DNA from 3 places in the Rahnella sp. ATs2 genome. Region 3 is predicted to be linked to each of the others. Evidence: predicted binding sites of a transcription regulator. Region 3 holds the regulator's gene; each other region holds the start of a gene.
What was found. The regulator PurR, encoded in region 3, represses purine synthesis genes. The targets are predictions, from matches to a motif close to CANGCAAACGTTTGCNTG.
Positions count from the first base shown of each region.

Region 1: the regulator PurR is predicted to act here: its motif matches at 7,083-7,100, upstream of ACJY2G_RS20630 (L-serine ammonia-lyase).
Region 2: the regulator PurR is predicted to act here: its motif matches at 6,328-6,345, upstream of purL (phosphoribosylformylglycinamidine synthase).

Region 1 covers NZ_JBLYPL010000022.1:21,233-31,069, forward strand. The annotation lists gene ACJY2G_RS20610 (PTS mannose/fructose/sorbose transporter subunit IIC) at 1-360, opposite strand, end outside; gene manX (PTS mannose transporter subunit IIAB) at 452-1,414, opposite strand; gene ACJY2G_RS20620 (TerC family protein) at 2,007-3,566, shown strand; gene ACJY2G_RS20625 (EAL domain-containing protein) at 3,645-5,237, opposite strand; gene ACJY2G_RS20630 (L-serine ammonia-lyase) at 5,691-7,055, opposite strand; gene ACJY2G_RS20635 (CoA pyrophosphatase) at 7,263-7,865, opposite strand; gene pabB (aminodeoxychorismate synthase component 1) at 7,862-9,241, opposite strand; gene ACJY2G_RS20645 (YoaH family protein) at 9,404-9,583, shown strand; gene purT (formate-dependent phosphoribosylglycinamide formyltransferase) at 9,683-9,837, opposite strand, start outside.
Region 2 covers NZ_JBLYPL010000009.1:222,494-232,330, reverse strand. The annotation lists gene murQ (N-acetylmuramic acid 6-phosphate etherase) at 1-576, shown strand, start outside; gene ACJY2G_RS12070 (PTS transporter subunit EIIC) at 603-1,964, shown strand; gene yfhb (phosphatidylglycerophosphatase C) at 1,969-2,607, shown strand; gene yiaY (L-threonine dehydrogenase) at 2,681-3,832, opposite strand; gene tadA (tRNA adenosine(34) deaminase TadA) at 4,126-4,689, shown strand; gene mltF (membrane-bound lytic murein transglycosylase MltF) at 4,703-6,163, opposite strand; gene purL (phosphoribosylformylglycinamidine synthase) at 6,442-9,837, shown strand, end outside.
Region 3 covers NZ_JBLYPL010000019.1:64,685-74,521, reverse strand. The annotation lists gene ACJY2G_RS19490 (FUSC family protein) at 1-242, shown strand, start outside; gene ACJY2G_RS19485 (aldo/keto reductase) at 297-1,193, opposite strand; gene ACJY2G_RS19480 (DUF1289 domain-containing protein) at 1,323-1,562, opposite strand; gene ACJY2G_RS19475 (alkene reductase) at 1,756-2,853, shown strand; gene gloA (lactoylglutathione lyase) at 3,016-3,423, shown strand; gene rnt (ribonuclease T) at 3,515-4,231, shown strand; gene ACJY2G_RS19460 (Grx4 family monothiol glutaredoxin) at 4,327-4,668, opposite strand; gene ACJY2G_RS19455 (hypothetical protein) at 4,649-4,777, opposite strand; gene ACJY2G_RS19450 (C40 family peptidase) at 5,132-6,037, shown strand; gene cydH (cytochrome bd-I oxidase subunit CydH) at 6,213-6,302, opposite strand; gene purR (HTH-type transcriptional repressor PurR) at 6,637-7,662, shown strand; gene punR (DNA-binding transcriptional activator PunR) at 7,713-8,618, opposite strand; gene punC (purine nucleoside transporter PunC) at 8,755-9,837, shown strand, end outside.

The DNA.
Region 1 (9,837 bases), on a different contig from region 3:
GAAGGCAACAGTGATAGTACGAACGATAATGGTTAATACCTGACCGGCAGCCGCCAGCGGGATAGCCAGTGCGATACCGGCACCGACAGACTGTCCGCCTGCGATAACCAGAATGGTAGAGATGATAGAGGCGAGGGCGGCATCCGGCGCAACAGCAGCACCGATGTTCATCCAGCCAAGTGCAATCATTTCCAACGTACCGCCGATGATGATCCCGGTTTTAACATCACCAAGAACAAAACCAATCAAAGTACAGGCAACTAACGGGCGGTGAAACTGAAATTCATCCAGGATCGAACCCATCCCGGCAATACATGCAACAATAAATATCAGCACAATTTGTAGTGTGGTGATCTCCATTGCACTTCTCCTATGACCAAAGGACGCTGAGTATAAACAGGCACATCAGGCAGATAACGTTGAGGGAATCTGCACATTCGCGATGTGCTTATTAATTCATCTTATTAATGAGATCCATCATCTTGAGGCGAGAGTCTGTAGAAACTTTACGCACTTCAAGTTCGATACCTTTTTCATTCAATTTCTTGAACGCTTCGATATCTTTTTCGTCGACAGACACTGCGTTATTCACCTGAGTTTTACCCTGACGGAAAGCCATACCACCGATGTTTACGGAGGTAATTTTCACGCCACCCTCAACTAAACGCAGAACGTCAGTCGGGTTAGTGAATAACAACATCACGCGATCGCCAGCGTATTTTGGGTTATCCCAGACACGGATGGCTTTTGCGACGTCAACAACGTGTGCAGTAACACCAGGAGGAGCAACCTGAGTCAGCAACGTTTTACGCACGGTATCGGCAGCCACTTCGTCGCTGACAACAATAATGCGGGTTACGTTGGTTTCTTTGGTCCAGCGGGTCGCGACCTGACCATGAATCAAACGGTCATCGATACGGGCAAGGCCGATCTTCATATGGTCGTTCGGACCGGCAGGTTTAGCCGGGGCGGCTGCTTTTGGCGCAGGTGCGGCAGCAGGGGCCTGGGCAGCAGGTTCAGGGGCTTTAAGCGCTTTCACGCCGATACGACCTGTTTCTACTGCAATGGCAACCAGTTCTGCGAAAGAAGGGTTGTCATCGCGAGCCATGAAAGTCTCTGCCAGCATTGGGATATTGACACCGGTGACAACTTCGTAATTTTCTTTATCGACAACAATACGGCTGGCGGCATTGAACGGGCTGCCCCCCCAGGTGTCGACCAGGAAAAGGACGCCGCTGCTGGTGTCTAAACTACCCAACTTTGCCGTGTACTTTTCGATCAGGGTTTCGGCGTTCTCGCCGGGAACGAAATCGATATAGGCGACATTATCTTGTTCACCTAAAATCATTTCCGCTGTTTTCAGCAGCTGCTCAGCTGCTGACCCGTGCGTGCCGATGATAATAGCAATACTCACTCGCTACCTCCTCTGTTAACTCTTGAAAAGAGTTATGCACATAAGTAATGGTGCTGATGATATCCGCCCGTTTTTATTCCTGAGGCGGACAGGGCATTCCCTGCGTACTAACGTTCCTTAATTTCTGATAAGACTGCAAAACAGTAAAATTGCAGAACCTCAACAGGTTGTGCGACGTGATTTATTTTAGTGTGCGAAAAAATAATTTTTGTGACGGTTGTCCGTTATTGAACGACGTATTGTGAATACGTTTTCACATTGCACATTAAAACAGCATAGATGTTTCAAAATGATGCGGATCGTAAAAAATCACACTTTATTCAAATAATCATTCCTGATAGAGTGATTTTCCGAATCATTGAACAGGAGTACCGGGCCTCAGCCCTCCCTATGGACTGTCACCGACGTCACTATTCTTCGCACTATCACCTCATTCTTACCGGCAAATACGCCCCACTGGGCCTGATTACTGCCGCACTGAAACCGCTTTCATCTGAGATTTTTATCGTGACCGCCTCTGGCATGTCTTCTGACCGCCGGACGTCACGCGTTTCTTTGCGTCATTTTTCTTTAACTCATTGCGGAGTCTGACATGGAATTTTTGATGGACCCTTCAATTTGGGTCGGTTTGCTGACGCTTGTTGTCCTGGAAATTGTTCTGGGTATCGACAACCTTGTTTTTATTGCCATTCTTGCGGATAAACTGCCGCCTAAGCAGCGCGATAAGGCCCGTATTATCGGCCTTTCGCTGGCGCTGATTATGCGTCTGGGCCTGCTGTCGCTGATTTCGTGGATGGTCAAACTGACCACGCCGCTGTTCAGCATTGCGCAGTTCAGTTTCTCGGGGCGGGATCTGATCCTGCTGGTCGGTGGTCTGTTCCTGTTATTTAAAGCCACCACCGAGCTGCATGAGCGGCTGGAAGGGCATGACGAACAGGGAACACCGAACCGCGGCTATGCCAGTTTCTGGTCGGTTGTGGCGCAGATTGTGGTGCTCGACGCTGTCTTCTCGCTGGATGCCGTGATAACTGCAGTCGGTATGGTGAATAATCTGGCTGTGATGATGACCGCCGTGGTGATCGCCATGGGTGTGATGCTGCTTGCGTCTAAATCGCTGACGCGTTTTGTGAACAATCATCCGACGGTAGTGGTGCTGTGTCTCAGCTTCCTGCTGATGATTGGTCTGAGCCTGATAGCGGAAGGTTTTGGCTTCCATATTCCTAAGGGCTACCTGTACGCGGCGATCGGCTTCTCCATTCTGATTGAACTGTTCAACCAGATTGCACGCCGTAACTTCCTGAAAAGCCAGTCTAACCGTCCGATGCGTGAGCGCACCGCCGAGGCCATTCAGCGCCTGATGGGCGGGAAACGTCAGCATCAGAATGAAGATGAGCCAGTCGGTGATGTACTGCCTGCATCAGAAGCTTTTGCAGAAGAAGAGCGCCATATGATAACGGGCGTTCTGACGCTGGCATCGCGTACATTGCGTACTATTATGACGCCGCGCACCGAGATTTCATGGGTGGACTGCGAAAAGTCACCGGCTGAAATCCGCAGTCAGCTGCTGGATACGCCGCACAGTTTGTTCCCGATCTGCCGTCATTCTCTGGATGATGTCATCGGTGTAGTACGTGCGAAAGACCTGCTGGTGGCGCTGGAGAACGGCGAAAACATCGTGGCTTTCGCCGAAAAAACGCCGCCGATTGTGGTGCCGGAGACCATGGATGTGATCAATCTGCTGGCGGTATTACGTAAAGCCAGGGGGCGTCTGGTGGTCGTAAACAATGAGTTTGGTGTGATTCAGGGGCTTGTCACGCCGCTGGACGTGCTGGAAGCCATTGCCGGTGAGTTCCCGGACGAAGATGAAATGCCGGATGTGATTGCTGACGGTGAGTCATGGATTGCGAAAGGCGGGACAGACTTACACCTTCTTCAGCAAGTTCTCGACGTGAACAATCTGGTAAATGCGGATGATGATTTTGCTTCGCTGGCCGGATTGCTGCTGTCGAAATCAGGCCAGATGCCGGTTGCCGGTGAAGTGATTGAAATGGCGTCGCTGCACTTTGAGATCCTTGAGGTGACAGACTATCGCATCGAGCGTGTCCGCATCACCCGGATTAAGTCAGAAGATCAGTGGGACGAAAGCCACTAAATCTGGCGCAATGCCTGAAGGTAAAACGGCGACTCCGGTCGCCGTTTTTTATGCCTGAAATAGTGTGAATACTTGGGGTCAGTCGGAACCCTGAACGTCCTGAGGTTCCATATTTTGGGTCGATTTCTGATAACGCTCCAGCCAGACGGGGAAAACTTCTACCGGCATCGGGCGTGCAAAGTAGTAGCCCTGCAAAGAATCCACTCTGCGTTTACGCAGATAATCAACCTGTTCGCGGGTTTCCACCCCTTCAGCAATCAGCTTTAAATTCAGCCGCTGCGCCAGCGTAATAATGGTGTCCGTGACCGTCGCGTTGATAGCATCGGTTCCGATGGATGCTGTGAATGCCTGGTCAATCTTCAGCACATCCGGATTCAGCGTTTTGAGATAACTCAGTGAACTGTGGCCGGTACCAAAATCATCAATAGCCAGCAGAATTCCCATTTCCTTGAGCTGCGAAATTTCCGCGGCACGCAGTTCCTGAAGACGCGTGCGCTCGGTCAGTTCAAGCATCAGTGAGACAGAAGGCTGAGCCGGAAGCCACAGCTTGCGGATATCATCCACAATTTCCATATTATTGAAATGCTGCGCTGCTACGTTAATGCTGACATAAAAGCCTGGAGTCGCCGGGAAGACCGCCAGATTATCGGCAACGGTTTTAATCAGATAGCGGGTAAGTGAGATGATTAACCCGTGCTGTTCTGCCAGCGGAATAAATACATCAGGCGACACCCATTCCTGCCTGCGGTTTTTCCAGCGCATCAGCGTTTCCACACCAATACAGCGGCCGTCATCGCTGTTAATAATCGGCTGGCAATAGACCTTAAATTCGCGGTGTGAAATGCCGTGGCTGATCGGATAGGCCAGACTGATCCTGCTGCCGGAAAGCAGATAAACCGCGGTGGCCGTCAGTAAACTGATTAACACCGAAAGCGGTAAATGTGAGGGGAGTTCATTCCAGGCCAGTTCGCTGGCTTTTTCTCCGAAGATGGAGACAGAGAAATCATATTTTTGCGATCTCTCACTCAGCAGAGGAGGGTACGGAAGATCGTCGCTGCTGATGATGTCCTTTTTGCCATACTCGAGATATTGCTTACCAACGTTCAAAACGATATGGCTGGCATAGGGCGGTTGCGGTTCGAGCAGGAAATTCGACAATATGCCAATATTATAAACAAACAGTTCGCCGTTACGGTTATCCGGTGTTGAGGGATTCCAGAGAACCAGTGTCGGGGTATCGACACGGCTCCATTTCGAAGCCCGCAGTTCAAGTTGCGTCAGGCCCTGAGAAAATGACGGCAAAATGTCGTTGAGGCTGAGATCCAGCGCACCGACCAGACTTGAACAGGTGATTTTACCGTCACTGACCAGGCTGATAGAGCGTAATGTCTGCAGCCGGGCGACTTTTTGCTGAAGTAACGATTGCAGGACGCTGCAGCCAAGCGTCTGATCCAGAGGCGTTGATTTTCCGGCAGGTGACGCCGGTTCGAGTAGTTTTTCCAGCTTCTGAACGGTGTGCAGCGCGACACGTTGCTGGTCTTCTGCGATGACCTGTGCTTGTTCGTAAATACGAATGCCAAGAGTCAGAAGCAAAGTACATATCCCCATCGCGCAGGCAAGCGCAATGCGATAGTAGCGATACTTCGCAAGTCCGGTCTGGGAGAACAGCATCGTTCTAATCCTTTTTATCCCGTGTTAATTGCAGGCTCAAATTATTTTTTTAAAGGTTTACCGATGCGTAACAGCCAGTGTGTTTTTATTGATAGTAGCTGTAAATCGTCGGATGCTCAGCCTGAGTTGCGGAAAATACACTCAGTTTCTGAGTGGAAATTAAAGAAAGTCAGCCTAAGTGACGTTGTCACTTATATTTTCCCCGAGGAACCTGGCCTGTATTTTTCTGTATTAAGAGACTCAACGATCGGGAAAATCAGGCGGAAAACAGCATGCCGTACCGGCGGGGTATAATGCAAGTGACACATCCATTATGTTTCGATAATACAACAGGTTGTCATTAACGAAGGTTTTATTGCTGCCAGCTTTGGTCCAGATGGTATTTCCTGCGGTAACCCGGCTAAAAACGCTTCAGCTGAAGAACCGCAGGAAACTACCAATGCGAAAGTAAAATCAGTCGCACTGAACCTTAATCGCCAGACCACCACGCGACGTTTCACGGTATTTTGAATTCATATCTTTACCGGTTTCGTACATGGTTTCGATCACTTTATCCAGAGACACTCTTGGCTCGCTGGTGCGGCGCAGTGCCATCCGGGCAGCGTTAATCGCTTTCACCGATGCAATGGCATTACGCTCAATGCACGGCACCTGAACCTGTCCGGCTACCGGATCACAAGTCAGACCGAGGTTGTGTTCCATACCAATTTCGGCAGCGACACACACCTGCTCAGGGCTGCCGCCCAGCAATTCCGTCAGACCTGCTGCCGCCATCGAACAGGCTACGCCCACTTCGCCCTGACAACCGACTTCTGCACCAGAAATCGACGCATTCATTTTATACAAAATGCCGATAGCGCCGGAGGTCAGGAAATAGCGCAGGTAAATGTCAGGGCTGACCGACTGAATAAACTGGTCATAATAGGCCAGTACCGCCGGCACAATGCCGCACGCACCGTTGGTTGGCGCAGTCACTACGCGTCCGCCAGCGGCATTTTCTTCGTTAACCGCCAGCGCAAACATATTCACCCAGTCGATCACGTTCATCGGATCACTGGAAAGCTTGTCGTTTGACACCAGCATCCGGCGCAGGGCAGACGCACGGCGCGGTACCCGCAGCGGCCCCGGCAACACGCCTTCGGTGTTCAGACCACGATCGATACACACCTGCATGGTGTGCCAGATCTTCTCGAAATACTGGTCGATCTCCTGCTTACTGTGTTGCGCCAGCTCGTTCTTCATCACCAGCCCGGATAATGACAGGCCGGTTTCCTTACATTTCGCCAGCATTTCACTGGCCGAATTAAAGCTGTAAGGCACCGTAACTTCGTCGAGAACCGGCTGACCGAAGTGTTCGTCATCGACAATAAAACCGCCGCCGACGGAATAATACGTTTTGCTGTAAATCATTTTATCGCCAGCAAACGCATGGATTTGCATGGCGTTCTCATGGCGTGGCAAATTCTCACCGCGGAACACCATGCCGGTATCACGCGGGAAATCTACTTCATGCTGAGTGGTGCCCAGCGGCAGACGCTCACGTTGCTCAACGTCGCGGATAAAGTGGGGAATTCCGTCAATGTCGACGGTGTCTGGCTGATTACCGGCCAGGCCTAGAATAATGGCGATATCTGTGTGGTGGCCTTTGCCTGTCAGAGACAAAGAACCAAAAACGTCCACGGCGACACGCGTAACGGCAGGCATCATGCCCTTTTCCAGCAGGTCATCAGCGAACTGTTTACCGGCTTTCATCGGGCCCAAAGTATGGGAACTGGAAGGGCCAATCCCGACCTTGAACATGTCGAAAACGCTAATCACGTCGAATACTCCTGTAATAGATTGCGGCAGGGAACGGGATCCCTGGCTTCCATAAATGAACGACAGCGAGATTTCGTCTTTATGGACGGCTCTCTTGTTCTTATGGATAGACTTATAGTTTAAAAGGGCTGAGAGGCAAAAGTTTCATTTTTCGCATGAAATAAACTTATTTGATGCAAAAGTGTGATCGCTATGTAATCAGAGCGCTCAGACTTCGACCTGTCCGGCGAGCTGACGGATGATAGCGGCGGTGAGACCCCAGACAAATTGCTGCTGATACCAGGACAAATAAACGCGGTGATGAATGCCCCGGCGATGAATATCCAGAGGGTGATAACGTGCCAGATCAAAAGCTTCACGCAGCGGCATTTCAAACAACTCGGCGACTTCATCTTCAGCCGGATGCAGCGGCACATCGACGGGTAACAGCCCCACTACCGGTGTGACCCGGAAACCGCTGCTGCTATCCTGCGGCGAAAGTGTGCCTAATACATAAACCTGTTCAGGCGGAATGGCGACTTCTTCCTGCGCTTCACGCAAGGCCGTGGCGATAATCGACGCATCACAAGCATCCGCCGCGCCGCCGGGAAAGGCGACTTGTCCCGCGTGTTTGCGCAGCTGGTCGGAGCGTCGTGTCAGTAACAGCGTAGGTTCAGGGCGGCAAATGATCGGGATCAGCACCGCAGCGTGACGGGTTCCGCGCAGCGCTGGTGCGGGCTGGCGAGGTTGCTGCAACTGAAAGCGCAATATGAAATCTTCAACAGCCGGGGAAAGTGTCTGAATTGGCGCATGTTGTTCCAGCAAAGTCACGATGATGCTTCTCCTAACTGAGGCAGAATACGGGCAATCTTATCAAAGGTTTCCTGATATTCTGCCTGTTCCTCACTGTCCGCCACAATCCCGCCGCCTGCCCAGCAATGAATTTTTCCCTGCGACGTGAGTAACGTGCGGATGGTAATGTTGCTGTCCATGGTGCCGCAACAGCTGATATACGCGATGCTGCCACAATAGCCGTTGCGGCGATGTGGCTCGAGCTCTTCGATGATTTCCATTGCACGCACTTTCGGTGCGCCGGTAATGGAACCGCCGGGGAAACAGACGCGTAACAAGGCCGCAGGATGGCAATCTTGCGGTAACTGCGCAGTGATGGTGCTGACCAGATGATGCACCGCTGGGAACGGTTCAACCACAAACAGTTCCGGCACGCGCACGCTGCCAGGCACGGCGACGCGCCCGATATCATTACGCAGCAAATCGACAATCATCAGGTTCTCGGCACGATCTTTCTCCGATCCTGCCAGCCTTTCTGCCTGTCGTGCATCTTCTGTCGGATCTTCACAGCGTGGGAGGGTACCTTTAATTGGCCGCGTCTGGATCTGGTTTTCTTTAAGCCAGATAAAACGTTCCGGCGACAGACTGAGAACGGTGTTTTCCGGCAGACGTAAAAACGCAGAAAAAGGCGCGCGGTTGGCCTGATTCAGACGCAGAAAAGCCTGCCATTCATCCCCGCTGTAATCCGTTGAAAAGCGTTGCGCCAGATTGATCTGATAACAATCGCCGTCGCGGATATATTCCTGAATCTGCCTGAACTTTTGACCGTATTCTTCGCGGCTCATATTCGCCTGCCACGGCGCATTCAGCCGGAAAGGCGCTGATGCAGAGCGGATTTTCTGATGCTCATCAAGCCAGTGTAAACGTGCAGAAATATCGCCATGACAAATCAATGTCAAACGCTGCAAATGATGATCGGCGATCAGCGCCCAGTTATAAATCCCGACAGCCATATCGGGCAACTCAATATCGCGTATCGCGATTTGCGGCAGATCCTCAACGCGACGCCCTAAATCATAGCCGAACAGCCCGAGAGCGCCACCGAGAAACGGAAAGTCAGGCGAGCTTTCTGCGTGTAATCCGCAAGCAGTCAGCTGCTCCTCAAGCAAGGCGAAGGGATCGTCCTGCCGGCATTGTTCCACGCCATTTTTTTCAATCTGCGTCAGCCCGCCACGGGTGGTCAATGTTATCAGCGGATCCGCCACCAGAATATCGAAACGGTTATGCTGATGCTGTGCTGCACCTGAGTGCAAAAGCATTGCCCAGGGCAGGGCGGAAAGCGGTGTGAAGCGCTCTGTCAGTGCATCTTGATGATAAGGTAAGGAGTGAAAAACAACGGACTGGGTGGCTTGCATGGCTGGTATAAGCTTCTCTGGCGCGATGACGTATTTTAGGCCGATCCTAACACAGAACTGAGGGGCTGAAAGCAGCGCAGGCGATTTGCCTTATTTAGGCGTATACTGTGCAACCCCGCCTTGCGCGGGCTTTATTTATCACCAGTACAACAGGACACTCCCATGCTGACAGGTATGCCTTCATTATCACATCATGAACAAGAACAGGCCGCCGATCGTATCCGCCAGTTAATGGAAAACGGCATGAGCAGCGGCGAAGCCATTGCGACCGTTGCAGAAGAAATTCGCGAAACGCATAAAGGCGACCGCGTAACCGTCATTTTTGATGACGAAGACGAATAAAACTGACTGACGGTTTGCGTCACTGCTTACGTCATGACAAAGAAAAACCGGACCCTTTTCAGGCGTCCGGTTTTTTTTCGTCTCAGCGTTCTGAATCGTCTAGCCTTTAACAACCACCGCAGCGGCCGCTTTTTTCGCCTGTTCCACGGCGTCTTCAACATTGTCTGCAATCGCCAGCGCCACGCCCAGACGACGCTTACCGCTGATTTCCGGCTTGCCGAACAGACGAACCTGATTGTAGCCCGTCAGCGCAT
Region 2 (9,837 bases), on a different contig from region 3:
CTCAAAGCGGTGGAAGGGGCCGAAGACAGCGAAGCTCTGGGTGTTGAAGATTTAAAGAATCTGCATCTGAGCGCGGATGACACCGTTGTCGGATTAGCGGCGAGCGGCCGCACACCTTACGTGATCGGCGCGTTGCGCTACGCCACGGAACTGGGTTGTGCCACGGTGGCGATTTCCTGTAATCCGGATTCACCGATTGCGCAGGAAGCGACGATCGCCATTTCTCCCGTTGTCGGGGCCGAGGCGCTGACCGGTTCCACTCGTCTGAAATCCGGTACTGCGCAGAAGCTGGTACTGAACATGATTTCTACCGGTGCGATGGTGAAAACCGGCAAGGTCTATCAGAACCTGATGGTCGACGTGAAAGCGACCAACGTCAAACTGGTCGATCGTGCCTGCCGCATCGTTGTGGAAGCTACCGGCGCGGCACGCAGTGATGCTGAACTGGCGCTTTCTCAGACTGATTTCGAAGTGAAACCGGCCATTCTCATGTTACTGGCGGGCATTGATGCACCACAGGCAAAAGCGCGTCTGGAGCAACATAACGGCTACCTTCGCGCCGCGCTGGCGGGCTAAATCAGGAGAAAAGCATGGCGACAGCAATGGATAAAACTCACCTGCTGGCTTCTAAGATTTTGCAGGGGGTGGGCGGCGAAGGGAATATCAGCAAGCTGGAAAACTGCATGACCCGTGTGCGCGTGGAAGTTTATGACGATGCACGTCTGGATCTGACCAGCCTGAAAACGCTGGAGGGGATTAAAGGTTATCTCAGACAGGGCGAGCAGCATCAGTTTATCGTCGGGCCTGGGGCAGCAGCAAAAGTCGTGGACGCCATGCGTCTGTTGCTGAGCCCTGCGGGTGCGGCGGGTGAAAGTGATATATCCCGCAACAAAGCCAATGCCAAAGCCAAATACTCAGCGCCGATGAGTGGCGCGCTGCGAAAACTGGCGGATGTTTTCATTCCGCTGATCCCGGCATTTATCGCTTCAGGTCTGATTATGGGCATTATTAATCTGCTCAAACGGCCTGATATCGCCGGTTCCATTGCGACTGATTATCCTAATGTTCTCGGCCTGCTGGCGATATTCGGCGGCGCCGTATTTGCCATCATGAATATTCTGGTCGGCGTGAATGCTGCCCGCGTGTTTGGCGGTTCACAGGCCATGGGCGGCGTGATGGCGGGGATCCTTTCCAGTCCGGCGCTGGCGCAAATTACGCTGTTTGGAGAAACATTACAGCCGGGGCGTGGCGGGGTGATTGCTGTCTTGCTGGTCGTCGCGCTGATGTGCTGGCTCGAAAAACGGCTGCGCCAGTGGCTGCCGGAATCGGTCGAACTGATCCTCAATCCGCTGATCACCACGCTTATCACTGCGACGCTGGCAATTGTTATCCTCCAGCCGATCGGCGGTTATATCTCTGACGGCATCGCGCATGGCGTCAATATTGCTATCGACAAAGGCGGATTACTTGTGGGTGCAGTGCTGGCCGGAGCCTTTCTGCCGCTGGTGCTTTCCGGGCTTCATCAGGGGCTGGTGCCCATCCACGTAGAGCTGATTCAGGCGCACGGCTCCAATCCGCTGTTGCCCATTCTGGCGATGGCGGGTGTCGGACAGGTCGGCGCGGCGATTGCGGTTTACATGAAAACGCGTAACGCACGGCTGAAAAAAGTGATTAAAGGTGCGCTGCCGGTGGGAATACTGGGCATCGGCGAACCGTTGATTTTCGGGGTGACGCTGCCGCTTGGCCGGCCATTTATTGGCGCCTGTCTGGGCGGAGCCGTGGGCGGCGCGCTAATCTGTTACTGGAAAGTCGCTACGGTCATCACGTTTGGTATTTCCGGGTTGCCGCTGGCGCTGACCATTATTTCTGGCAAAGTGATGTTGTATCTGGCCGGTTTAGTCATTACGGTATTAGCTGGTTTTATTTTTACCTGGCTGATGGGGTTTAACGATCCCGAGGAGTAATGGATTGAGTACGAAGCCTGATCGACGGGTGGTCTTTTTTGACCTGGATGGAACGCTGCATCAGCAGGATATGTTCGGAACCTTCCTGCGTTTTTTGCTAAAAAAAATGCCGCAGAACCTGGTTCTGGTGGTGCCTTTATTGCCGCTGATTGGAGCAGGACTATTCTTTCAGGGGCGCGCAACACGCTGGCCGATGAGTCTGTTGCTGTGGGCTATTACCTTTGGTCACAGTGAGGCACGACTGAAAGCGCTGGAACTGCAATTCGTGACTGCGTTTCGCGAAAAAGTGGTGGAGTTTCCGGTGGTACAACGCCGGTTGCGCGAATATCTGGACAGCGACGATACCGAAGTGTGGCTGATCACCGGTTCTCCTGAGAACCTGGTGCAGCAGGTTTATAACGCATCGCTGTTTTTACCGCAGGTACGTCTGGTGGGCAGCCGTATCGCGCGGGGTAAAGGCGGTTGGGTGCTGCCTCTGCGCTGTCTCGGGGAAGAAAAAGTCGTGCAGCTCGAAAGCCGGATTGGCTCACCGCTTAAACTTTACAGTGGTTACAGCGACAGCAAGCAGGACAACCCGCTGTTGTTCTTTTGCGAGCACCGTTTTCGTGTCAGCAAGCAGGGCGAATTGCAGCAACTGGAATAAATACCGCGGTATGTTTCAGACAAAAAAACAGGCCATTTCTGGCCTGTTTTTATTTGTGCATGTCCTTTAGTAATCAGAACGCGGCTTTGAAAATCCCGACCACATCGGCATGGGTACCCTGAATCGGGTTAGTCAGTGCGCAGGCATCTTTCAGGGCATTGGTCGCCAGCGTATTAAAATCTTCTTCTTTCACGTTCAGGTCGCGTAATCCGGCAGGAATATCGACATCACGCGCCAGCTGACGGATAGCATCGATACAGGCTTTTGCACCTTCTGCATCACTCATCGCTGAAACATCAATGTGCATCGCGGCAGCAACGTCTTTCAGACGCGGGCTGGCAACGCGGGCGTTGTATTCCTGCACAAACGGCAGCAGGACGGCATTACAGACACCGTGCGGCAGGTTATAGAACCCGCCTAACTGGTGCGCCATGGCGTGTACATAACCGAGCGACGCATTGTTAAATGCCATCCCGGCGAGAAACTGTGCGTAAGCCATGTCTTCGCGAGCCTGCATATTTTTACCGTCTTTCACCGCCGTGCGCAGTGAGTCGGTAATCATGGTAATCGCTTTCAGCGCACAGGCATCCGTTATCGGGTTTGCCGCGCTGGATACATAGGCTTCGATCGCGTGGGTCAGCGCATCCATCCCGGTGGCAGCAGTCAGCCCTTTTGGCATGCCGACCATCAGATGCGGGTCATTGACTGACATCAGCGGCGTGACGTTTTTATCCACGATAGCCATTTTGATGTGGCGTTCTTCATCGGTAATGATGCAAAAACGCGTCATTTCTGAAGCCGTACCGGCAGTAGTATTGATAGAAATCAGCGGCAACTGGGGTTTAGCAGAACGGTCAACGCCTTCGTAATCATTGATGTCGCCGCCATTAGTGGCCAGCAGCGCGATACCTTTGGCGCAGTCATGCGGTGAACCGCCGCCAAGTGAAATGACGCAATCGCAGGCATTTTTTTTCAGGATCTCCAGCCCTTCACGCACATTGCGGGTGGTTGGGTTAGGGTTTGTTCCATGATAAACGCTGCTTTGCACGTCGCTTTTTGCCAGTAATTCCTGAACCTGTTTAACCACGCCGATATCGAATAACACTTTATCCGTGACGATCAGTGCGTGGCGGAAACCATGCTGAGCGATAGCGGTAGCCGCATCATTAAGCGCGCCAGAACCAATCACGTTCACGGACGGGATAAAGAAAGTTGCAGTAGCCATAATTGTTTTCCTTGTTGTCAGCTCTTGGTAGGTACAAGGAGACCTTAATATTGTTACCGGTAACATCATTTGATCTGGCGCAAGAATACGCAGATTAACCCGGCTAATTCCCTGATCTAATGACTATGAAATGTAAGGTTATTATCTGTTGGCATAAGCCATTTCTGCTATCAGAACCGCGGGTTATCATCATTAAGTAATACTTCCTGTTACCGCTGATGAACTGTACGCGCGATATCGATTATGGCCCGTGGGCGGGCGGCGCGAACAAAGGTATAATGGCGCGGATTAAAATGACTGAGGTTGAAGTGGCAGTGACAGAATTAGCAGAAATAAATGACGATGAACGCTGGATGCAATACGCAATGACTCTGGCGCTGAAGGCGCAGGAGGAGGGCGAAGTGCCGGTGGGCGCGGTGCTGGTTTTGGACAATCAGGTGATTGGCGAAGGCTGGAACCGTTCTATCGGACATCATGATCCGACGGCGCACGCGGAAATCATGGCGTTACGTCAGGGCGGCAGCGCGGTGCAAAACTACCGCCTGCTGGATGCCATACTGTATGTCACTCTTGAGCCTTGCGTCATGTGCGCCGGCGCGATGGTCCACAGCCGGATCCGTCGGGTGGTGTATGGCGCAGCCGATGCCAAAACCGGTGCAGCGGGTTCCCTGATGGATGTTCTGCGCCATCCCGGCATGAATCATCAGGTAGAAATTACGGCGGGCGTTCTGGCTGATGCCTGTTCTGAACAGCTGAGTGCGTTCTTTCGTTTTCGCCGCAGCCAGAAAAAAGCGCTGCGGCTGGCAGAGCGCGCAGCTCAGGCCGGTGACATCACTTCTGATAATCCCAAAGAATAAGGCTGTTCAGGCCTTATTTCCCCAGCGCTTCCTGTGCATCCACCACCGGATAGCCCTGACCCAGCTGAGCCTGTAGCGCCGCTTTCTGGGCCTGCTGTTTCTCTTTTTCCATCAGATATCCCACCAGACTGAGCTGATAGCGGCGGATATTCTCCACATAATTATACGCCTGCGTGCCGCGCGCATAACCGTAAGTCGTCCGGCTGAAGAAACGTTTCTGATTGAGCATCGGCAGCCGTTGCTTCACATCCGCCCAGCTGTCCGGATTCCCCTTTTGCTGTGCGGTCAGCTTGCGGGCGTCCAGCATATGGCCGTAACCCATGTTATAGGCCGCCAGTGCAAACCAGATCCGTTCATCCTGCGGAATAGATTCCGGCATTTTATCCATCAGATGCGACAGATATTGCGCACCGCCCCGGATACTTTGTTCGGCATCTGTCCGGTCATCGACATTCAGCCCGCCAGCCGTCGCGCGGGTCAGCATCATTACGCCACGCACACCGGTCGGTGATTTCGCCAGCGGATCCCAGTGAGATTCCTGATAAGCGATAGCGGCCAGCAAACGCCAGTCGATGTTCTGAGCATATTTTTCAAACAGCGGCTGCAAATCCGGCAGCGTTGTGTCGATGGCGTTCAGGAAAGTACGGGTATCGACATAATCGAAATCACCTACGTGCCCGAGGTATTTTTCCTCCAGTTTTTCCAGCGTACCGTCCTCTGAAATCTGACTGAAGAAATCCAGCATAGCGGCAGCAAGGCTGTCGTCATCAGGTTGTTTGCGGTAATACCAGGTGACCGGTTCGTCGTCTGTGGCATCAAAGGCCACCGCAAGGCGCGGATAGACACGCTGCATCAGGGCGATAGTGACCGAATCCCCCAGCGTATAATCGAGTTTGCCGTTTTCAACCTGTTGCAACAGGTCGCGGGGTGACAATTTATCGGTGGTGGACCAGGTGAGGTCTGGATATTTTTGGCTGGCAGCTTCCAGCGTGGCGATATGCGCACTGCCGGCAGACACCACCAGCGAGCCTTTGATGTCGGCGAAACTTTTCGGGCGCACGGCACCCTGCCGGTAAACCAGCTGCTGCGATACGGAATAGTATTCCGGGCCGGCGCGGTAGTTTTTCAGGCGCTCATTGTTGTACACCAGACCGGAAGCCAGCATGTCGGTTTTACCCTGATCAAGATCGTCGAACATGCTCTCGATGGTGGTGTGCTGAGAAATCACCAGCTTCACGCCCAGATAATCTGCGAAGCGTTTAGCCAGTTCATAATCGAAGCCCAGATTGCCTTCAGGGGAGTCCATAAAAGTCAGTGGAGAATTGAGCGTGCTGACGCGCAATTCTCCACGGGATTTTATCTGATCCAGCTGGTCACCTTCACCCCTGTGCCACGGCACGGCAGGCCACAAAGCCAGTGCCAGTAACAGGGCGGCGATCCCCATCAGAACATAATTAATTTTTAGTCGCGTCAAATAGTTATCTCGCTGCGGCGCTCTTGTTTTTTTACGCTATGCTGTGCAGTTAGTATGGTTATATCCCCAGTGCTGACGCATTTTGCTCAACAAAACGGCAGTCTGCAACTTTATTCATAATAGCCATGGTAACGGTAAGGCTATAAAGGAATATGAAGTTTCCCGACGCAAACGGTTTCGTCGGACGCCAGCTTTCTTTATAATAGCCCGCGTTTTCCCCCTGTTGCGCCCAATGAAGCACTGTGGTCAGTGTCTTCGAAGACGAGAGATCTGTGATTATGGAAATACTGCGTGGTTCGCCCGCTTTGTCGGCTTTTCGCATTAACAAATTGTTGTCCCGTTGTCAGGAAGCACATCTTCCGGTCAGCGATATCTACGCCGAATATGTACACTTTGCCGACGTCAGCGCACCGCTGAATTCGGACGAACAAACTAAGTTACAACGCCTCCTGAAATACGGTCCTTCTCTCGCTGAACACGCTCCTTCTGGTCGTTTATTGCTGGTCACCCCGCGTCCGGGCACCATTTCTCCCTGGTCTTCCAAAGCTACCGACATCGCCCACAATTGCGGTTTGTCACAGGTTCTGCGCCTTGAGCGTGGTCTGGCATTTTATGTTCAGGCACCGCAACTGACCGAAGCGCAGTGGAACGAACTGGGCGCATTGCTGCATGACCGCATGATGGAAACCGTCTTTGCACGTCTGGAAGATGCCAGCGCGCTGTTCGCGCAGCATCAGCCAGCCCCGGTGCAACATGTGGATATCCTCGGCGTTGGCCGTGGGGCACTCGAAGCCGCCAACACCAAATTAGGTCTGGCGCTGGCGCAGGATGAAATTGATTACCTGATGGAAGCCTTTACGTCGTTGGGGCGCAACCCGACAGACATCGAACTGTATATGTTCGCACAGGCCAACTCAGAACACTGCCGCCACAAAATCTTCAACGCAGACTGGATTATCGACGGCGAAACTCAGCCGAAATCCCTGTTCAAGATGATTAAAAACACCTTTGAACAGACCCCTGACCACGTGCTGTCCGCGTATAAAGATAACGCCGCCGTGATGGAAGGTTCGCAGGTCGGCCGTTTCTACGCCGATGCGAAAGACGGTCTGTACGATTTCCATCAGGAGCAGGCGCATATCCTGATGAAGGTAGAAACCCATAACCACCCGACGGCGATCTCTCCATGGCCGGGTGCGGCAACCGGTTCAGGCGGTGAAATCCGTGACGAAGGTGCAACGGGGCGCGGCGCAAAACCTAAAGCCGGTCTGGTCGGTTTCTCTGTTTCCAACCTGCGCATTCCTGGCTTTGAACAGCCGTGGGAAGAAGATTTCGGTAAGCCCGATCGTATCGTTACTGCGCTGGATATCATGACCGACGGCCCGCTGGGCGGCGCAGCGTTTAACAACGAATTTGGTCGTCCGGCGCTGCTGGGCTACTTCCGTACTTACGAAGAAAACGTCAACAGCCACAACGGCCCTGAGCTGCGCGGTTACCACAAACCGATCATGCTGGCCGGTGGTATTGGCAACATCCGCGCGGATCACGTGCAGAAAGGTGAAATCACCGTTGGCGCAAAACTGATTGTGCTGGGTGGTCCGGCGATGAATATCGGTCTGGGCGGCGGTGCGGCGTCTTCCATGGCATCGGGTCAGTCTGACGCGGATCTGGATTTTGCTTCCGTACAGCGCGACAACCCGGAAATGGAACGCCGTTGTCAGGAAGTGATCGACCGTTGCTGGCAGCTGGGCGAAGCCAACCCGATCCTGTTTATCCATGACGTCGGTGCCGGCGGTTTATCCAACGCCATGCCGGAACTGGTCAGCGATGGCAACCGTGGCGGGCGTTTCCAGCTGCGCGACATCCTGAACGACGAACCGGGTATGAGCCCGCTGGAAGTCTGGTGTAACGAATCGCAGGAACGTTATGTACTGGCAGTTTCTCCGGCTCAGCTGGAACAGTTTGATGCTATCTGCCAGCGTGAGCGCGCACCTTATGCCGTGATTGGTGAAGCGACTGAAGAAATGCATCTTTCTCTGGAAGATAGCCATTTCGACAACCAGCCAATTGATATGCCGCTGGACGTTCTGCTGGGTAAAACCCCGAAAATGACCCGCGATGTCACCACGCTGAAGGCGAAAGGCGACGACCTGAATGCGGAAAACATTCAGATTGCAGAAGCGGTAAAACGCGTTCTGCATCTGCCCGCTGTGGCAGAGAAAACCTTCCTGATCACCATCGGCGACCGCACCGTCACCGGCATGGTGGCGCGTGACCAGATGGTTGGTCCGTGGCAGATCCCGGTCGCTGACTGTGCGGTCACCACCGCCAGCCTCGACAGCTATCACGGCGAAGCGATGTCACTGGGCGAACGTGCGCCAATTGCCTTGCTGGATTTCGCCGCTTCTGGCCGCATGGCCGTTGGCGAAGCGCTGACTAACATTGCCGCCGTCGAAATCGGCAGCCTGAAACGCGTTAAGCTTTCTGCTAACTGGATGTCTGCGGCCGGTCACCCGGGCGAAGATGCGGGTCTGTACGCCGCAGTAAAAGCGGTGGGTGAAGAACTTTGTCCGGCGCTGGGTATCACCATTCCGGTGGGCAAAGATTCAATGTCGATGAAAACCCGCTGGCAGGAAGGTAATGAACAACGCGAGATGACGTCACCGCTGTCACTGGTGATCACCGCGTTTGCCCGCGTCGAAGACGTGCGCCACACCGTGACGCCGCAACTGCGTACCGATAAAGGTGACACTGCGTTGCTGCTGGTCGATTTAGGTGCCGGTCATAACGCACTGGGCGCGACGGCGCTGGCACAGGTTTACCGTCAGCTCGGCAATACGCCAGCGGATGTGCGCAGTGCAGAGCAACTGGGTGGTTTCTTCAACGCCATGCAGGTGCTGGTGTCTGAGCAGAAATTACTGGCTTATCACGACCGTTCCGACGGTGGTCTGCTGGTGACGTTGGCTGAAATGGCCTTCGCGGGACATTGCGGTCTGACCGCAGATATCGCGGCGCTGGGCACTGATTCGCTGGCGGCATTGTTTAACGAAGAACTGGGCGCGGTGATCCAGGTGCGTACGTCTGACCGTGAAGCGGTTGAGAAAACGCTGGCTGATTTTGGTCTGGCAGACTGCACGCATTACCTCGGCAGCGTCGAAACCGGTGACCGCTTCATCATTTCTTCGGGTGACAAGCCGGTGTACAGCGAAAGCCGCACCACGCTGCGTACCTGGTGGGCTGAAACGACCTGGCAGATGCAGCGTTTGCGCGACAACCCTGAATGTGCCGATCAGGAACATCAGGCGAAAACCAACGATCTGGATCCGGGCCTGAACGTCAAACTGAACTTTGCCCCTGACGAAGACGTGGCTGCACCTTACATCGCGAAGGGCGCGCGTCCGAAAGTTGCCGTGCTGCGCGAGCAGGGTGTGAACTCCCACGTTGAAATGGCAGCTGCCTTCCATCGTGCCGGTTTTGATGCGGTTGATGTCCACATGAGTGATTTGCTGGCGGGTCGCCGTGATTTGCAGGATTTCCATACGCTGGTGGCGTGCGGCGGATTCTCATACGGTGATGTGCTGGGCGCGGGTGAAGGCTGGGCGAAGTCAGTGCTGTTCAACGACCGCGTGCGTGAAGAGTTCGAAGAATTCTTCCACCGCCCGCAAACGCTGGCG
Region 3 (9,837 bases):
TGTGTATTCATTGCCTGAAAGGCGTCATGACAGAACGCGGGGTCAGCCACGAAAATCTGGATGCTACGCTGACGGAGCTACTGCGGATGAGCAATTCACTGGCGCATCACCCTGAACCGGCGGCGCGGGAACTTGCAGGGGTAATCTGGCGTCTCTATTGCTCGCTTTCTCAATTGCAGCAAGCCATTTCTTCGGATGAGGGTCCTGCAGCGCCGGTGGTCACTGCCACCAAACCTGCCTGACCTTTCTGTGCTTAATGCTTCAGGCTGCGGATATGCAGCCTGAAGCAGAAGCGATTAAGGAACGTCGTAGCCCAGAGCAGCTTTACGAATGCGGAACCATTGCTGACGGGTCATGTCCAGTGACAATGATTTACAGGCTGATTTCACACGTTCAATTTTACCCGAACCGATAATCGGCAGAGGCTGAGATGGCAGACGCATCACCCAGGCGTAAACCACCTGTTCGATCGTATCGGCACCGATTTCGTTTGCCACCGCCTGAAGTTCGTCGCGCAGCGGCTGGAACTCTGCGTCGCTGAACAAACGACCGCCACCCAGGCAGGACCACGCCATCGGCTTAATACGCAATTGCTGGCAGAGATCTAAGGTGCCATCGAGGATCGCCGGCTGATGGATCGGGGAAATTTCCACCTGATTCGTCGCCAGCTGGAACGGCAGGCGTGACTGCAACAGGCTGAACTGAGCCGGAGTAAAGTTAGAAACGCCGAAATGTTTTACTTTGCCGCTTTTATGCAGTTGCGTGAATGCCTCAGCCACTTCATCGGCATCCATCAGCGGATCCGGGCGATGGATCAGCAGCAAATCCAGATAATCGGTATGCAGATTACTTAGCGATTTCTCGGCACGTTCCACGATGTACTTTGTATCTGTAATGTAGTGACCGATTTTGTTATCAGGATTGGCCCGTGTTGCTATGCCACATTTACTGACCAGTTGCATTTTTTCGCGAAGGGAAGGCTTGAGTCGCAGAGCCTCGCCGAACGCGGCTTCGCACTGATAATCTCCGTAAATATCCGCATGATCGGCCGTGGTGATGCCCAGCTCAATATGCTGTTCCATGAAGGCCAGAATCTGTTGCGGCGTCATGTTCCATTCCATCAGACGCCAGTAACCGCAAATCAATTTTGAGAATACTGGGCCTTGAGGAGAAATCAGGGTACGCGCTTCCATTTTGAATCCCTTAAGTTTTTGATTTTCGACCGACAGAATACACAACGCCTGCGGCGCTGTATTGATGCGGGGCGTAAGAATTACAAAGAAGCAGACAGCCGTCACGACGCTGGCGGCCGGGATGAAAAATCAGAACAATTCCGGTTGTTCCGGCAAAGGTTCGTCGGGTTGCTTTCCGGCCCGCTGCTGACGTAAAAGACGCTGCTGGCATAACCGCAGAACATGGCGCTTTTCCGTATCCGTCATTTTCATCCAGCCGAAACGTTCCTCACGGCTGCGCAGGCAACCGCGACAATAACCGCGTTCATCGGCCTGACATATGCCACGGCACGGACTGGGGATTTCGAAAAACTCAAGTTGCTGGGCCACGCGTCCTCCGTAAATAACGGTGAACTTTTATTCAAGACGTTTTCTGTTCATCCTGCAAGAGGATCTGCAAAAAGGCACAGGGCGCGTAGTCAGGCAGAGGCCAGATACGATAGAAAGAGGCATTGCGAAACGATCGTGTAGCGGGAATTATGTTCCTTAATGCCATAACGATCAGTCCATTAAATCCGGAGTTATTGAAATGACCAAGCTTTTCACCCCCATTGTTGTCGGCAAAAATACATTGCCTAACCGTGTTTTTATGGCGCCCCTTACCCGCCTGCGCAGCATCGAACCGGGTGACATCCCTACCCCGCTGATGGGCGAATATTACGCGCAGCGCCACAGTTCCGGCCTGATCATTACCGAAGCTACTCAGGTTTCCTTCCAGGCGAAAGGCTATGCCGGTGCGCCGGGTCTGCACACGCCAGAACAAGTGGCTGCGTGGAAAAAAATCGTCGCAGGTGTGCATCAGAAAAATGGCCACATTGCGGTTCAGCTTTGGCACACGGGCCGAATTTCTCATAACAGCGTTCAGCCGGATAACCAGACGCCGGTTGCGCCTTCTGCTGTGAATCCTGAAACCCGCACCAGCCTGCGCGATGAGCAAGGCCACGCCATTCGTGTCGATTGCCCGACACCGCGCGCGCTTGAACTGAGCGAAATCCCGGGGATCATCAACGATTTCCGCCACGCGGCAGAATGTTCTGCAGAGGCTGGTTTTGATTACATTGAGCTGCATGCGGCGCACGGTTACCTGTTGCACCAGTTCATGTCTCCGGCATCTAACCTGCGTGAAGACGAATACGGCGGCAGCATTGAAAACCGTACCCGCCTGACGCTGGAAGTGGTCGATGCCGCTATCGGCGCTATCGGCGCAGACCGTGTGGGTATCCGTATTTCACCAATGGGTCCGTTTAACGGGCTGGATAACGGTGAAGATCAGGAGCAGGCAGCTATCTATCTGCTGGATGAGCTGAACAAACGTAAACTCGCTTATCTGCATATTTCTGAACCTGACTGGGCAGGCGGTAAACCTTACTCGGCTGAATTCCGTGCGGTGATCCGCGCTCATTATCAGGGCGTGATTGTCGGGGCCGGCGCTTATACCGCTGAGAAAGGCGAAGAACTTATCGAAAAAGGTTACATCGACGCCGTGGCTTTCGGTCGCAGCTATATCGCTAACCCGGATCTGGTTGAACGCCTGAGATCCCACGCTCCGCTTAACGATCCACAACCAGAAACCTTCTACGGCGGCGGTGCTCAGGGTTATACCGACTACCCGACGTTGTAATGATTAAAAAAGAGTAACACCATCCTTGCAGCAGAAGAGGCCCTCCTTCTGCTGCTTTTTTTGGTCAGGCCTTCAGCAACTGAGCGTCGTTTTACAGACAAAATGGTCTCTATCAGTTAGGCTTGAACCGATAATTCTCATCCTGCAAATAAAGAGGAACCTATGCGTTTACTCCATACCATGCTTCGTGTTGGCGATCTGCAACGCGCAATCAGCTTCTATACCGATGTGTTAGGCATGCGCCTGCTGCGCACCAGCGAAAACACCGAATACAAATACTCCCTGGCATTCGTCGGTTACACCGATGAAAGCGAAGGCGCAGTCATTGAACTGACCTACAACTGGGGCGTTGACAGCTACGACATCGGCACCGCTTACGGGCACATCGCTCTGGGTGTCGATAACGTGGCACAAACCTGTGATGACATCCGCAATGCGGGTGGCAAAGTGACCCGTGAAGCCGGTCCGGTTAAAGGCGGCTCCACCATTATCGCCTTCGTTGAAGATCCGGACGGTTACAAAATCGAGCTTATCGAATCCAAACATGCGGGCCAGGGTCTGGGCAACTGATCCCCTTGAATGTTGAAAGGGGCGCAAATGCGCCCTTTTTTATTGCCCAATTTTTGCCGCAGCCCTGCAACGGACGGCAAAATTTGTCATAATGCGCGCTGAATTCGATGAAGATAAGAAACTAATGGCCGAGAATAGTGACATTAACGCCCTGAGAGGCCGTTTTCGTGGTTTTTATCCGGTAGTCATTGATGTTGAAACTGCCGGATTTAATGCCCAAACCGATGCGCTGCTGGAAATTGCAGCAATCACATTGAAGATGGATGAGGACGGCTGGCTGCAAAGCGATGAGACCGTGCATTTCCACGTAGAACCTTTTGAAGGTTCGGTACTGGTGCCGGAAGCGCTGGCGTTTAACGGTATCGATCCGACCAACCCGTTGCGCGGCGCAGTCAGTGAATATGAAGCCCTGCACGAGATTTTTAAAGTCATCCGCAAAGGGATGAAAGAGCAAAACTGTAACCGCGCAATCATCGTGGCGCATAACGCCAACTTCGATCACAGTTTTCTGATGGCGGCAGCCGAGCGCGCCGGGCTGAAACGTAACCCGTTCCACCCTTTCGCCACATTTGATACTGCGGCGTTAAGCGGACTGGTGCTCGGGCAAACGGTGCTGGCAAAAGCCTGTATCAGCGCGGGAATGGTGTTTGACAGCAGTCAGGCTCACTCTGCACTGTATGACACAGAACGCACTGCTGAGCTGTTCTGTGAGCTGGTGAACCGCTGGAAGCGTCTTGGCGGCTGGCCGTTGCCCCTGACCGCAGAAGAAGCGGAAGACGAAACCGTGCAGCAGGAAAATCAGCAGTAATCCGCACGGCTGGCTGGATCCAGACATAAAAAAGAGCGACGCAATGTCGCTCTTTTTGTTTTCACCCTCCTCAAAGGACGGCGGCCTTCTTAGAATTACTCTTCAGAAGATTTGTATTTTTCAGCAGTTTCTTTAATCAGCTGCTGCAGTTCGCCGCGCTGGAACATCTCAACCACGATGTCACAACCGCCGACCAGTTCGCCATCAACCCACAACTGCGGGAAAGTTGGCCAGTTAGCAAACTTTGGCATTTCTGCGCGGATATCCGGGTTCTGCAAAATATCAACATAAGCAAAACGTTCGCCACAGGCTGAAAGCGCCTGAACAGCCTGAGCGGAAAAACCGCAGCTTGGCAGCTTTGGAGAACCTTTCATGTAAAGCAGGATCGGGTTTTCAGATACTTGCTTCTGAATTTTTTCAATAGTTGGAGTAGTCATTTCTTGCTTCCTCAAGCCGGTACAGGCTGTCACGGTCATTACTCATCACGCGCGGCACCCAAAAACGGTGCGCAAACACAATACTTTCTATTGTAACGACGCCAGCCATCAGATAAAAACGCCATTTTTTGTGGGGTCTTTCTCAATACTGGCATTTTATTAAACAATTTTTGGCGGCTGCGCTGAACATCACATATTTAAAGATTCATCGAGAATAACATTTTTGCCGTTCGACGATAATGTCAGATTTGCCAAATCGCATTCTTTATCTCAAATATTAACCTGATGAAAAATGGTTATTTTTTTGACTAAAAATGGCGGATATTTCGACATAAAAAAAGCTATTAACTTTTTCTCACAATATGATCTAGAATCGAGTCAATTCGTGCTTTTTTGTCGGGTTCTTTTAGGCAATACTCTGACATCCCTGATGTTTAACCCAACCACTCATGGTAACGAAGCTATGCGCTTACTGTTCACGCTTTTTGTGCTGCTCTTTACCCAGCTGTTTCTTAATATGGCTCATGCGTCGCCACAGACCCGCGTCTCTGCCGATCAGCGAAAGAGTCATGTTAATTCCCTGACGCCGGAAGAACGGCGAAAGCGAAAGACAGTGGCGGCGAAAACCAGTAAAAAAACAAAAGTCGCACCGGTGACAGAGAAAAAGACTCAGGAAAAAGCATCAAAATCGAAGAAGGTCAGCAGCACCGAACTGGTCAAACGCAAGACAACTTCTGAGAAAAGCGTAAAAACGACCCGGGCCGAAAGCAAAAAAGAAAAAACACTCAGGACAACGCGGGCCGAGAAAAAGACAGATAAAGCCACTAAATCACGAGCGCTTGCCAAAAAAAGCAGTGAAAAAATCAGCAAGAAAGAAGCGTATGGCCGACACCGTAAAGGTAAAAAATTACGCGAAGAAGACACCAAACCTATTACGCTGAGTGCGACACATAAAAAACGCTATCAGCACGCACAACAAACGGCGATGACTAAGCTGATGCACCAGGTCGGCAAACCTTATCGCTGGGGAGGAACTTCTCCGAATACCGGTTTTGATTGCAGCGGTCTGGTCTATTACGCTTATAAAGATTTGATCCGCATTAAAATGCCGCGCACGGCAAACGAGATGTACCACCTGCGCGATGCAGCGCCGGTGAAACGTGGCGAACTTGAAAGCGGTGATCTGGTGTTCTTCAGAATCAACAACCGCGGCGCAGCGGATCATGTGGGTGTTTATGTTGGCAACGGCAAATTCATTCAGTCGCCAAGAACCGGTGAAGACATCAAAATCACCTCACTGGGCGATGATTACTGGCAAGACCACTATGTTGGCGCACGTCGGGTGATGACCCCACAAACAATCCGATAATAAACAATTCGTTAAGTCTGAAGTTTCGCTAATCAGCCATTGAATAGCACTTAACGAAGAGTTTCTGCAGGGAAGAGTATCGGCGGTAACGGTCACTGCGTAAAATTGAAAAGGGCGATTCCTGTGAAAGGTATCGCCCTTTTTTGTTGCGTCTCACTACTGTCTTAGTGCCAGATTAGTTCATCACTGCCGTGAAGCTGAAAGCGATAATCATGAGCAAAGCGCATACCGTGGTGATCAACGATAATTTCAGGTTGCTGTCCATCAAACCCCCTTTCGGATCAAGTTGTGGCGTTTCTTTTAGCCACACTAAATGTGTGCCAACGCATTTTCGCATAATTCACTTTTAAAATCTTCTGCTGAATGAAAATGTGAACATGACAATTTTACTTCCACTTTCATGCATTATAAGAGAAAATTGTCGGTTAACACGCCTGTGTGCCGGTCGATTTCACCCGAGAGCATTTCACGCCTCATTCTGAAGAATCCACCCAATGATTACACTGCCCTTTTAGATGTCCGCAGTGTAATCAGCGCAAGCAAACGATTAACATAATGCTAACGTGCTGAAGCACGGAAGTTCAGGAGTCATTCTTTACATGGCAACGATTAAAGATGTCGCAAAGCGCGCTGGCGTTTCCACTACAACCGTGTCGCACGTCATCAATAAAACACGTTTCGTCGCCGAAGAAACCAGGGAAGCAGTGCTGCTTGCCATTAAAGAGCTACATTATTCGCCGAGCGCCGTAGCCCGTAGTCTTAAAGTGAATAACACCAAGACAATTGGTCTGCTGGCAACCTCCAGTGAAGCGCCCTATTTCGCCGAGGTGATTGAAGCCGTAGAGAACAGCTGCTTCTCCAAAGGCTATACGCTGATCTTGTGTAACTCGCACAACAATCTGGAAAAACAACAGGCCTATCTGCAAATGCTGGCGCAAAAACGCGTCGATGGTCTGCTGGTCATGTGCGCGGAATACCCTGATGAATTACTCAATATGCTTGAAGAGTATCGTTCGATTCCTATGGTGGTGATGGACTGGGGCGAAGCGCGTAAAAACTTCACCGACAGCATTATCGACAATGCTTTCGAAGGCGGATATATGGCCGGACGCTATCTGATCGAACGCGGGCATCGTGATATTGGCGTAATCCCGGGACAACTCGCGCGTAACACCGGCGGCGGTCGTTTCCAGGGTTTTGTCAAAGCGCTGACGGAAGCCAATATCCCGCTTCGCGAAGAATGGGTGGTTCAGGGCGATTTCGAGCCGGAGTCAGGTTATCAGGCGATGCATAAGATTCTGATGCAGAAACAACGCCCCACCGCCGTCTTCTGCGGGGGTGATGTCATGGCGATGGGCGCAATTTGCGCCGCTGATGAACTCGGATTGCGCGTCCCGCAAGATATTTCGGTGATTGGTTACGATAACGTGCGTAATGCGCGGTACTTCTCTCCGGCACTGACGACCGTGCATCAGCCGAAAGAACGGTTGGGTGAGATGGCCTTTACTATGTTACTCGACCGCATCGTCAGCAAACGTGAAGAATCACAGACCATCGAGGTGCATCCGAAACTGGTTGAGCGTCGTTCGGTGGCCGATGGCCCGTACCGCGACTATCGCCGTTAATGTTTGCCTTTAATCTTTTATAACGCCTGCTTTTGCAGGCGTTTTATTTCTCAGTCCCGCAACCATTCACGGTTCATCGTTTCTGTATCACCCATATATTCCAGCAACCACGCCAGTGAAGGTGACGGATTACTCTGGTCCCACGTGAGGCAACACGGGCTGTCAGGGAAGGTATTCTCCAGCGCCAGAACCTGCAATGTCTGCTGCTCAATGCGATGGCTCACGCGATGTACCGGCATCATTCCCACACATAAACCTTCACTCAGACATTCAAGCGCGCAGGTCCAGTCCGGCACAACCAGACGCCGCTGGTTATCGAGTGTCCAGGTATCACGCTTAGGCAACGTCCGCGAGGTATCTTCAAGACACAATGCGGGATAAGGCCTGAGCTGGTCATCACTGAGCGCACCCGGTAACTGCGCCAGCGGATGCTGCGGGCTGACCACGCAGTGCCAGTCCATAAACCCCATGTCGCGAAAACTGAAACGACCACCAACCGGTATCGCCCGCGTCGCACCGATTGCCACATCAGCACGTCCGTCAACCAGTGCGTCCCACACACCATTAAACACTTCGGAATGAATAATCAGCTCCGTATCAGGAAAATGACGATAGAAATCCAGCACCAGTCGCCGGGTTCTTGCCGGTTTAACAATTCTGTCGACAGCAATACGTAACTCGCCCCGCCAGCCGTTGGCAACCTGCTGACATTGGCGTCTTGTAGCTATCATTTTTTTTATCAGAACCCGCGCTTCATCCACGAAAACTTTGCCCGCTGGCGTTAAAACGACGTCGCGGTGTCGACGTTCAAACAAGGGCACCGCCAGCCATTGTTCGAGCTGACGAACGGTGTAGCTGATGGCAGAAGGGACCCGATGTAGTTCCTGTGCCGCCGCACTGAAGCTTCCGGTTCTTGCCACCGCATCAACGACTTCCAGAGCGTATTCTGACCACATATTTTAGCCTTCAATATTTTTGATAGCAGAGTGCAAATATTAACGTTTCACAACGCTGTTATCAAAGCGTTAAAATCTGCCTCCGAACAGATCCCTGCATCAAATCATCTGCAATAAATAAATTAACGAGATAATAATGAAACCCTCCTTTGGATTTATGCTCTATCTGGCTGGCCTGAGCATGCTCGGCTTTTTAGCCACAGATATGTACCTTCCTGCGTTCAGCGCAATGCAAATTAGCCTGATGACCAGTCCGGGAATGATCAGCGCCAGCCTGAGTATTTTTCTCGGCGGATTCGCCATCGGACAATTGCTGTGGGGACCGCTGTCAGACCGCATTGGCCGCAAACCGGTTTTACTGCTGGGCCTGACACTGTTTGCCGTCGGCTGCCTGGGCGTGATTTGGGTCGAGAACGTGCGCGCCCTTCTGGCGCTGCGTTTCTTACAGGCCATGGGCGTCTGTGCCGCCGCAGTGACCTGGCAGGCAATCGTGGTGGACCGTTTTTCAGCGGATGTCGCTAAAAAAACCTTCGCCAGCATTATGCCTTTAGTGGCACTTTCGCCGGCGCTGGCTCCTTTGCTTGGCGCCTGGGTGCTCAATCATTTTGACTGGGAAGCGATATTTGCCCTGCTGACTGCGGTCGCCGCCCTGTTGCTTATCGCCACCTTCACGCTGCGGGAAAATAAGCCGGCAGAACACAAATCTGACGAAAAAGCGGGCTTTGGCACGTTGCTGAAGTCGCGCGTTTACAGCGGTAATGTCATGATTTACGCTGCCTGTTCCGCCGGTTTCTTTGCCTGGCTGACAGGTTCGCCGTTTATTCTGAGTGATATGGGTTATTCGCCGGGCGTGATTGGCCTGAGCTATGTTCCGCAGACCATCGCTTTCCTGCTCGGTGGTTTCGGCTGCCGGTTGCTTATCAGTAAGGTAGATGGGAATAAAATTTTACCCTGGCTGCTGACAGGATATGGTCTGAGTGTTGCGGGTCTGTTCTGTGTTGCCATGTTCACTGATGCCGGGTTGGTGAGCTTGTTGATCCCGTTCTGTTTCATGGCTTTGGTGAATGGCGCAATCTATCCAATTGTTGTGGCAAATGCATTAATGCCATTTCCTGCTAATACAGGGAAAGCGGCTGCGTTGCAAAATACCCTGCAATTGGGATTGTGTTTCCTCGCCAGTTTGCTGGTTTCCGCATTTATTGCGCAACCATTAATAGCG